DNA from 3 places in the Streptomyces sp. NPDC057280 genome. Region 3 is predicted to be linked to each of the others. Evidence: predicted binding sites of a transcription regulator. Region 3 holds the regulator's gene; each other region holds the start of a gene.
What was found. Region 3 encodes HrcA, which represses chaperone genes, less so after heat shock. Its sites were predicted from a motif close to TTNGCACTCNGNNNNNCNGAGTGCNAA; they were not measured.
Positions count from the first base shown of each region.

Region 1: groL (chaperonin GroEL) is a predicted target of HrcA. The motif match lies at 857-883, and genes of this name have one in related genera.
Region 2: groES (co-chaperone GroES) is a predicted target of HrcA. The motif match lies at 833-859, and genes of this name have one in related genera.

Region 1 covers NZ_JBHUYR010000005.1:64,816-67,082, forward strand. Annotated here, with positions in the region: gene ACFUO4_RS27815 (ubiquitin-like small modifier protein 1) at 1-90, shown strand, start outside; gene ACFUO4_RS27820 (cold-shock protein) at 534-737, shown strand; gene groL (chaperonin GroEL) at 1,047-2,267, shown strand, end outside.
Region 2 covers NZ_JBHUYR010000003.1:351,984-354,250, forward strand. Annotated here, with positions in the region: gene ACFUO4_RS20155 (polysaccharide deacetylase family protein) at 1-20, shown strand, start outside; gene ACFUO4_RS20160 (polysaccharide deacetylase family protein) at 17-736, shown strand; gene groES (co-chaperone GroES) at 1,004-1,312, shown strand; gene groL (chaperonin GroEL) at 1,443-2,267, shown strand, end outside.
Region 3 covers NZ_JBHUYR010000002.1:609,341-611,607, reverse strand. Annotated here, with positions in the region: gene dnaJ (molecular chaperone DnaJ) at 1-680, opposite strand, end outside; gene hrcA (heat-inducible transcriptional repressor HrcA) at 681-1,697, opposite strand; gene ACFUO4_RS13290 (MBL fold metallo-hydrolase) at 1,851-2,267, shown strand, end outside.

The DNA of each region.
Region 1 (2,267 bases), on a different contig from region 3:
GACGACGACGTCCGCTTCGAGCAGGGCCTGGAAACCGCGACCCCGGACGGCGCGGGCGTCTCGATCATCCCGGCCGTCGCCGGCGGCTGACCGAATGACCGAACATTACCTTCGGTAACGCCCATTATTGAGAGTTCACCTAAATTGCCCTCTCCGCACGAGAAGCGGAGGGGGCAATTCTCTATGGTTGAGCGCGGTACAGTTGGGGAACCTGCTGTGCTCCGCATGCCATACGCATATGAGTACCTGCTCCACTTGCGACGAGAAGTAGCCAAAGTGCGTGGCTCTTTTGCGAGTTTTGTGCCTTTTGCGGGGCCCGACTTGCCCTGAATCCGGGTGAATTCTCACTACATTCCGGACCTCGCGCGTCCAGAATTCTCGTCCGATTGACCTGTTGCAGACGGCAGTTGGACAGATACATTCAGCCGCGGTCGACGCGTTCCGGCGCACGCCCCCAATCCGTGGGGGGTGAGGTCTGACCCGGATCCGCGAAGTGTGGATCTGTGCAAGGGCCAGTAATAGGGGAGTTAGGCATGGCTCAGGGCACCGTCAAGTGGTTCAACGCGGAGAAGGGGTACGGCTTCATCGCGGTCGACGGTGGTGCGGATGTTTTCGTCCACTACAGCGCGATCCAGATGGACGGGTACCGCACCCTGGAAGAAGGCCAGCGGGTGGAGTTCGAGATCTCGCAGGGCCAGAAGGGCCCGCAGGCCGACATGGTTCGCGTCACCGCCTGATCGCGCGACCGACCAAACCGCAAGCGACGTCTTCTGCTGAAGGGCTCGTACCTCGCGAGGGGTACGGGCCCTTCGGCCTGTCCAGGCCCGGTCCAGGCCTGCTCGATCCAGGGGAGGCGCTTGCACTCGACCATGCCGAGTGCTAATCATTGGCGTTAGCACTCTGAAGGTGAGAGTGACAAAGAAGGACCGGGTCGGTGAGGCCCGCAGGCCAGGTGGGGCAAGGAACCACGAGGTGTGCGAGCCGTCCGTCGCGGGCGCGGGCGCGGTCCGAAGGAATCACCCCCAGTCCTGGAGGGACCACTTCACATGGCCAAGATCATCGCGTTCGACGAGGAGGCGCGGCGCGGCCTCGAGCGCGGCATGAACCAGCTCGCGGACGCCGTCAAGGTGACGCTCGGCCCCAAGGGTCGCAACGTCGTCCTCGAGAAGAAGTGGGGCGCCCCCACGATCACCAACGATGGTGTGTCCATCGCCAAGGAGATCGAGCTCGAGGACCCGTACGAGAAGATCGGCGCCGAGCTGGTCAAGGAAGTCGCGAAGAAGACCGACGACGTAGCCGGTGACGGCACGACGACCGCGACCGTCCTGGCCCAGGCCCTGGTGCGCGAGGGTCTGCGCAACGTGGCCGCCGGTGCCAACCCGATGGCTCTCAAGCGCGGTATCGAGAAGGCCGTCGAGGCCGTCTCCGGTGCCCTGCTCGAGCAGGCGAAGGATGTCGAGACCAAGGAGCAGATCGCTTCCACGGCCTCCATCTCCGCCGCCGACACCCAGATCGGCGAGCTCATCGCCGAGGCGATGGACAAGGTCGGCAAGGAAGGCGTCATCACCGTCGAGGAGTCCCAGACCTTCGGTCTGGAGCTGGAGCTCACCGAGGGTATGCGCTTCGACAAGGGCTACATCTCGGCGTACTTCGCCACCGACATGGAGCGGATGGAGGCGTCGCTCGACGACCCGTACATCCTGATCGCCAACTCCAAGATCGGCTCCGTCAAGGACCTGCTCCCGCTCCTGGAGAAGGTCATGCAGTCGGGCAAGCCGCTGCTGATCATCGCCGAGGACGTCGAGGGCGAGGCCCTGTCGACCCTGGTCGTCAACAAGATCCGCGGCACCTTCAAGTCCGTCGCCGTCAAGGCCCCGGGCTTCGGCGACCGCCGCAAGGCCATGCTCGGCGACATCGCCATCCTCACGGGCGGCGAGGTCATCTCCGAGGAGGTCGGCCTCAAGCTGGAGAACGCGACCCTGGACCTCCTGGGCCGCGCCCGCAAGGTCGTCATCACCAAGGACGAGACCACCATCGTCGACGGTGCCGGCTCCGCCGACCAGGTCGCCGGTCGCGTGAACCAGATCCGCGCCGAGATCGAGAACAGCGACTCGGACTACGACCGCGAGAAGCTCCAGGAGCGCCTGGCGAAGCTCGCCGGTGGCGTCGCCGTCATCAAGGCCGGTGCCGCGACCGAGGTCGAGCTCAAGGAGCGCAAGCACCGCATCGAGGACGCCGTGCGCAACGCCAAGGCGGCCGTCGAGGAG
Region 2 (2,267 bases), on a different contig from region 3:
GGCTGGAGGACTACTTGTGAGGGCCTCGACGACCGCCGTGGCCGCGGCCCTGGCCGCCCTGCTCCTCGCCGGCTGCGCCCAGTCCGTCGACCCCATCGAACGGCTCGGCAAGAAGGCGGTGACGTACGGCGCGAAGGGGGTGCGGTCCGGGCCCGCGGTGCCGGTGGTGAAACGGGTCCGCACCTCCGACAAGGTGGTCTTCCTGACGTACGACGACGGCGTCGAACAGGACCCCCGCTTCGTGGAGCTCGTCCGTCGACGGCGGCTGCCGGTCAGCATGTTCCTCACGGACAGCGTCGTCGGACCGGGGTACGGCCACTTCGCCCGCCTCCAGTCGGTCGGCGCCTCGCTCCAGAACCACACCCTCGACCACGCGGCCCTGCGCGGCCTGCCGTACGCCGGCCAGCGCCACGAGATCTGCGGCCAGCAGGACAAACTCGCCTCCCGCTTCGGCCCGCGCCCCCGCCTCTTCCGCCCGCCGTACGGGACGTACGACACCACGACCCTGCGCGCCGCCACGGACTGCGGCGTCGGCGCGGTCGTCCTGTGGCGGGCGGCGATGGCGGACGACCACCTGACGTACGGCACCGGCCCGCACCGCCTGCTCCCCGGCGACATCGTCTCCCTGCCGTCGACGGAGACGACGGGTCTGACGCTGGTGGAGCGGACGACGCGGCTGCTGCGGGAGATCGAGGGGGCGGGGTTGAGGGTGGGGAGGCTGGAGGACTACCTCTGAGCGGTGCGGGCGACCCGAGGGACTACCTCTGAGCGGTGCGGGCGACCCGAGGGACTGCCTCTGAGCCGTGCCGAGCGGTCCGATGCAGGGACGCGATTAGCAGTCCGCTTGACCGAGTGCTAATCACGGTCATAGTCTCAGGTCTGGCACTCCCCCCTGGAGAGTGCCAATAGCGACGGGCAGGTCCGGCACCCGCGACGACGGATCGACCTGGTCGCCACCTCAGACAGTTAACCCCGTGAGATCTCCGAAGGGGGAGGTCGGATCGTGACGACCGCCAGCTCCAAGGTTGCCATCAAGCCGCTCGAGGACCGCATCGTGGTCCAGCCGCTCGACGCCGAGCAGACCACGGCCTCTGGCCTGGTCATCCCGGACACCGCGAAGGAGAAGCCCCAGGAGGGCGTCGTCCTCGCCGTGGGCCCGGGCCGCTTCGAGGACGGTAACCGTCTTCCGCTCGACGTTTCCGTCGGCGACATCGTGCTGTACAGCAAGTACGGCGGCACCGAGGTGAAGTACAACGGCGAGGAGTACCTCGTCCTCTCGGCCCGCGACGTGCTCGCGATCATCGAGAAGTAATTCACCCGCTTCCTTACCGAAGCACCTTTTGCTTGTGAGCTGCGCCCCGGGTTCCCGCGTCCTTATGAAGCCGGGCGTCCGGGGCGCAGTTCGTTTCACCCACGTTTTCCGAGAGGGCTGAACCGCTCCCATGGCGAAGATCCTGAAGTTCGACGAGGACGCCCGTCGCGCCCTCGAGCGCGGCGTCAACAAGCTGGCCGACACGGTCAAGGTGACGATCGGCCCCAAGGGCCGCAACGTCGTCATCGACAAGAAGTTCGGCGCCCCCACCATCACCAACGACGGTGTCACGATCGCCCGCGAGGTCGAGATCGAGGACCCGTACGAGAACCTCGGCGCGCAGCTGGTGAAGGAGGTGGCGACCAAGACCAACGACATCGCGGGTGACGGCACCACCACCGCCACCGTGCTCGCCCAGGCGCTGGTCCGCGAGGGCCTGAAGAACGTCGCCGCGGGTGCCTCCCCGGCGCTGCTGAAGAAGGGCATCGACGCCGCCGTAGCCGCCGTGTCGGAGGACCTTCTGGCCACCGCCCGTCCGATCGACGACAAGGCGGACATCGCCGCCGTCGCCGCGCTGTCCGCCCAGGACCAGCAGGTCGGCGAGCTCATCGCCGAGGCGATGGACAAGGTCGGCAAGGACGGTGTCATCACCGTCGAGGAGTCCAACACCTTCGGTCTGGAGCTGGACTTCACCGAGGGCATGGCCTTCGACAAGGGCTACCTGTCCCCGTACTTCGTCACCGACCAGGAGCGTATGGAGGCCGTCCTCGACGACCCGTACATCCTGATCAACCAGGGCAAGATCTCCTCGATCCAGGACCTGCTGCCGCTCCTCGAGAAGGTCATCCAGGCCGGCGCCTCCAAGCCGCTGCTGATCATCGCCGAGGACGTCGAGGGCGAGGCCCTGTCGACCCTGGTCGTCAACAAGATCCGCGGCACCTTCAACGCCGTCGCG
Region 3 (2,267 bases):
CGCGTGCCGTTGTCGACACCGGCCGGGATCTTCACGGTCAGCGTGCGCCGCGAGCGGACCCGGCCGTCGCCGGCGCACTCGGGGCACGGCGTCGGCACGACCGTGCCGAACCCCTGGCACTGCGGGCAGGGCCGCGAGGTCATGACCTGGCCCAGGAAGGACCGGGTGACCTGCGAGACCTCACCGCGGCCCCGGCACATGTCACACGTCTGCGCGGAGGTCCCCGGCGCCGCACCCTCACCGTTGCAGGTGGAGCAGACGATCGCGGTGTCGACCTGGATGTCCTTCGTCGTGCCGAAGGCCGCCTCGTCGAGCTCGACCTCCAGCCGGATCATCGCGTCCTGGCCCCGCCGCGTACGCGACCGCGGACCCCGCTGCGACGCCGTACCGAAGAACGCGTCCATGATGTCCGAGAAGTTCCCGAACCCGCCGGCGCCGAAGCCGCCCGCGCCGCCGCCCGCCTGGGACAGCGGGTCGCCACCGAGGTCGTAGACCTGCTTCTTCTGCGGGTCCGACAGCACCTCGTAAGCGGCGTTGATCTCCTTGAACCGCTCCTGGGTCTTCGGATCCGGGTTGACGTCCGGGTGCAGCTCGCGCGCGAGCCGGCGGAACGCCTTCTTGATCTCATCCTGCGACGCGTCGCGGCGCACGCCGAGAACGGCGTAGTAGTCCGTGGCCACTTACGACTCCGCCAGGATCTGTCCGACGTACCGTGCCACTGCGCGTACCGCTCCCATCGTTCCCGGGTAATCCATGCGGGTCGGTCCGACCACGCCGAGCTTGGCTACTGCCTCGCCGCCCGAACCGTAGCCGACCGACACCACCGAAGTTGAGTTGAGTCCCTCATAGGCGTTCTCGTGACCGATGCGTACGGTCATGCCCGAATCCCCTGCCTCGCCAAGCAACTTGAGAAGGACGACCTGCTCCTCCAGCGCCTCCAGGACGGGCCGGATGGTGAGGGGGAAGTCATGTCCGAAGCGGGTGAGATTGGCGGTTCCGCCGATCATCAACCGCTCCTCGTTCTCCTCGACGAGTGTCTCCAGCAGCGTGGAGAGCACCGTCGCGACCGTACCCCGATCCTCCACGTCGAAGCCCTCGGGCAGGTCCTCGACCAGTCGCGGCACATCGGTGAACCGGCGCCCCGCGACCTTGCTGTTGAGGCGCGCCCGCAGATCGGCCAGCGAGGCCTCCCCGAAGGGCGCCGGGCAGTCGATCATGCGCTGCTCGACCCGGCCCGTGTCGGTGATCAGGACGAGCATCACGCGCGCGGGAGCGAGCGAGAGCAGCTCCACATGGCGCACGGTGGACCGGGTCAGCGACGGGTACTGCACCACCGCCACCTGCCGGGTGAGCTGCGCGAGCAGCCGCACGGTCCGGGCCACCACGTCGTCGAGGTCGACGGCGCCGTCGAGGAAGTTCTGGATCGCGCGCCGCTCGGGCGCGGTCATCGGCTTGACGCCCGCGAGCTTGTCGACGAACAGCCGGTATCCCTTGTCCGTGGGAATGCGCCCGGCGCTGGTGTGCGGCTGGGCGATGAACCCCTCGTCCTCCAGTACGGCCATGTCGTTGCGCACGGTCGCCGGGGAGACGCCGAGGTTGTGCCGCTCGGTGAGGGCCTTGGAACCGACGGGCTCCTCGGTGCCGACGTAGTCCTGGACGATCGCGCGCAGCACCTGAAGCCTGCGTTCACTCAGCATCCGCGCACACCTCCAGAAGTCGTTCCCCAGGCCCCCGCCTGGCACTCTGTCCGTCCGAGTGCCAGCGATCCCCGCGGCCCAGTGTACGGCGGCGGGGTACCACCCGGGCAAGGTCGGCCCGGGTGTGACCGCCTGTACCGCTAGCGTCGCGGTATGACGGTGACTTGGGAAGAGCTGGGGTGGCAGAGGGTGGCGGCCGGGGTCGGCCGGTGCCGGCTGCCGGTCTGGGACTGCACGGCGGGGCTGGTCGTCGGCAAGGACACGGCCCTGTTGGTGGACGCCGGGTCGAGTCTCGCGGAGGGGGCGCGGCTACGGGCGCAGGCGGAGGCGCTCACCGGGCACCGTGTGACCCATCTCGCGCTGACGCACCCCCACTTCGACCATGTCTTCGGCGCGGCGGCGTTCGCGGGCGCGGAGGTGTTCGGGCCGGTGGGCATGGACACGCTGCTCGAGCAGCAGCAGGCCCGCGCGGAGCTGCGCACGGACGCGGTACGGGAAGGGCTGGCGGAGCACCTGGCCGACGAGGCGGTCGACGCCCTCCCCCGTCCCCGCCACCTGGTCTCCGGCGAG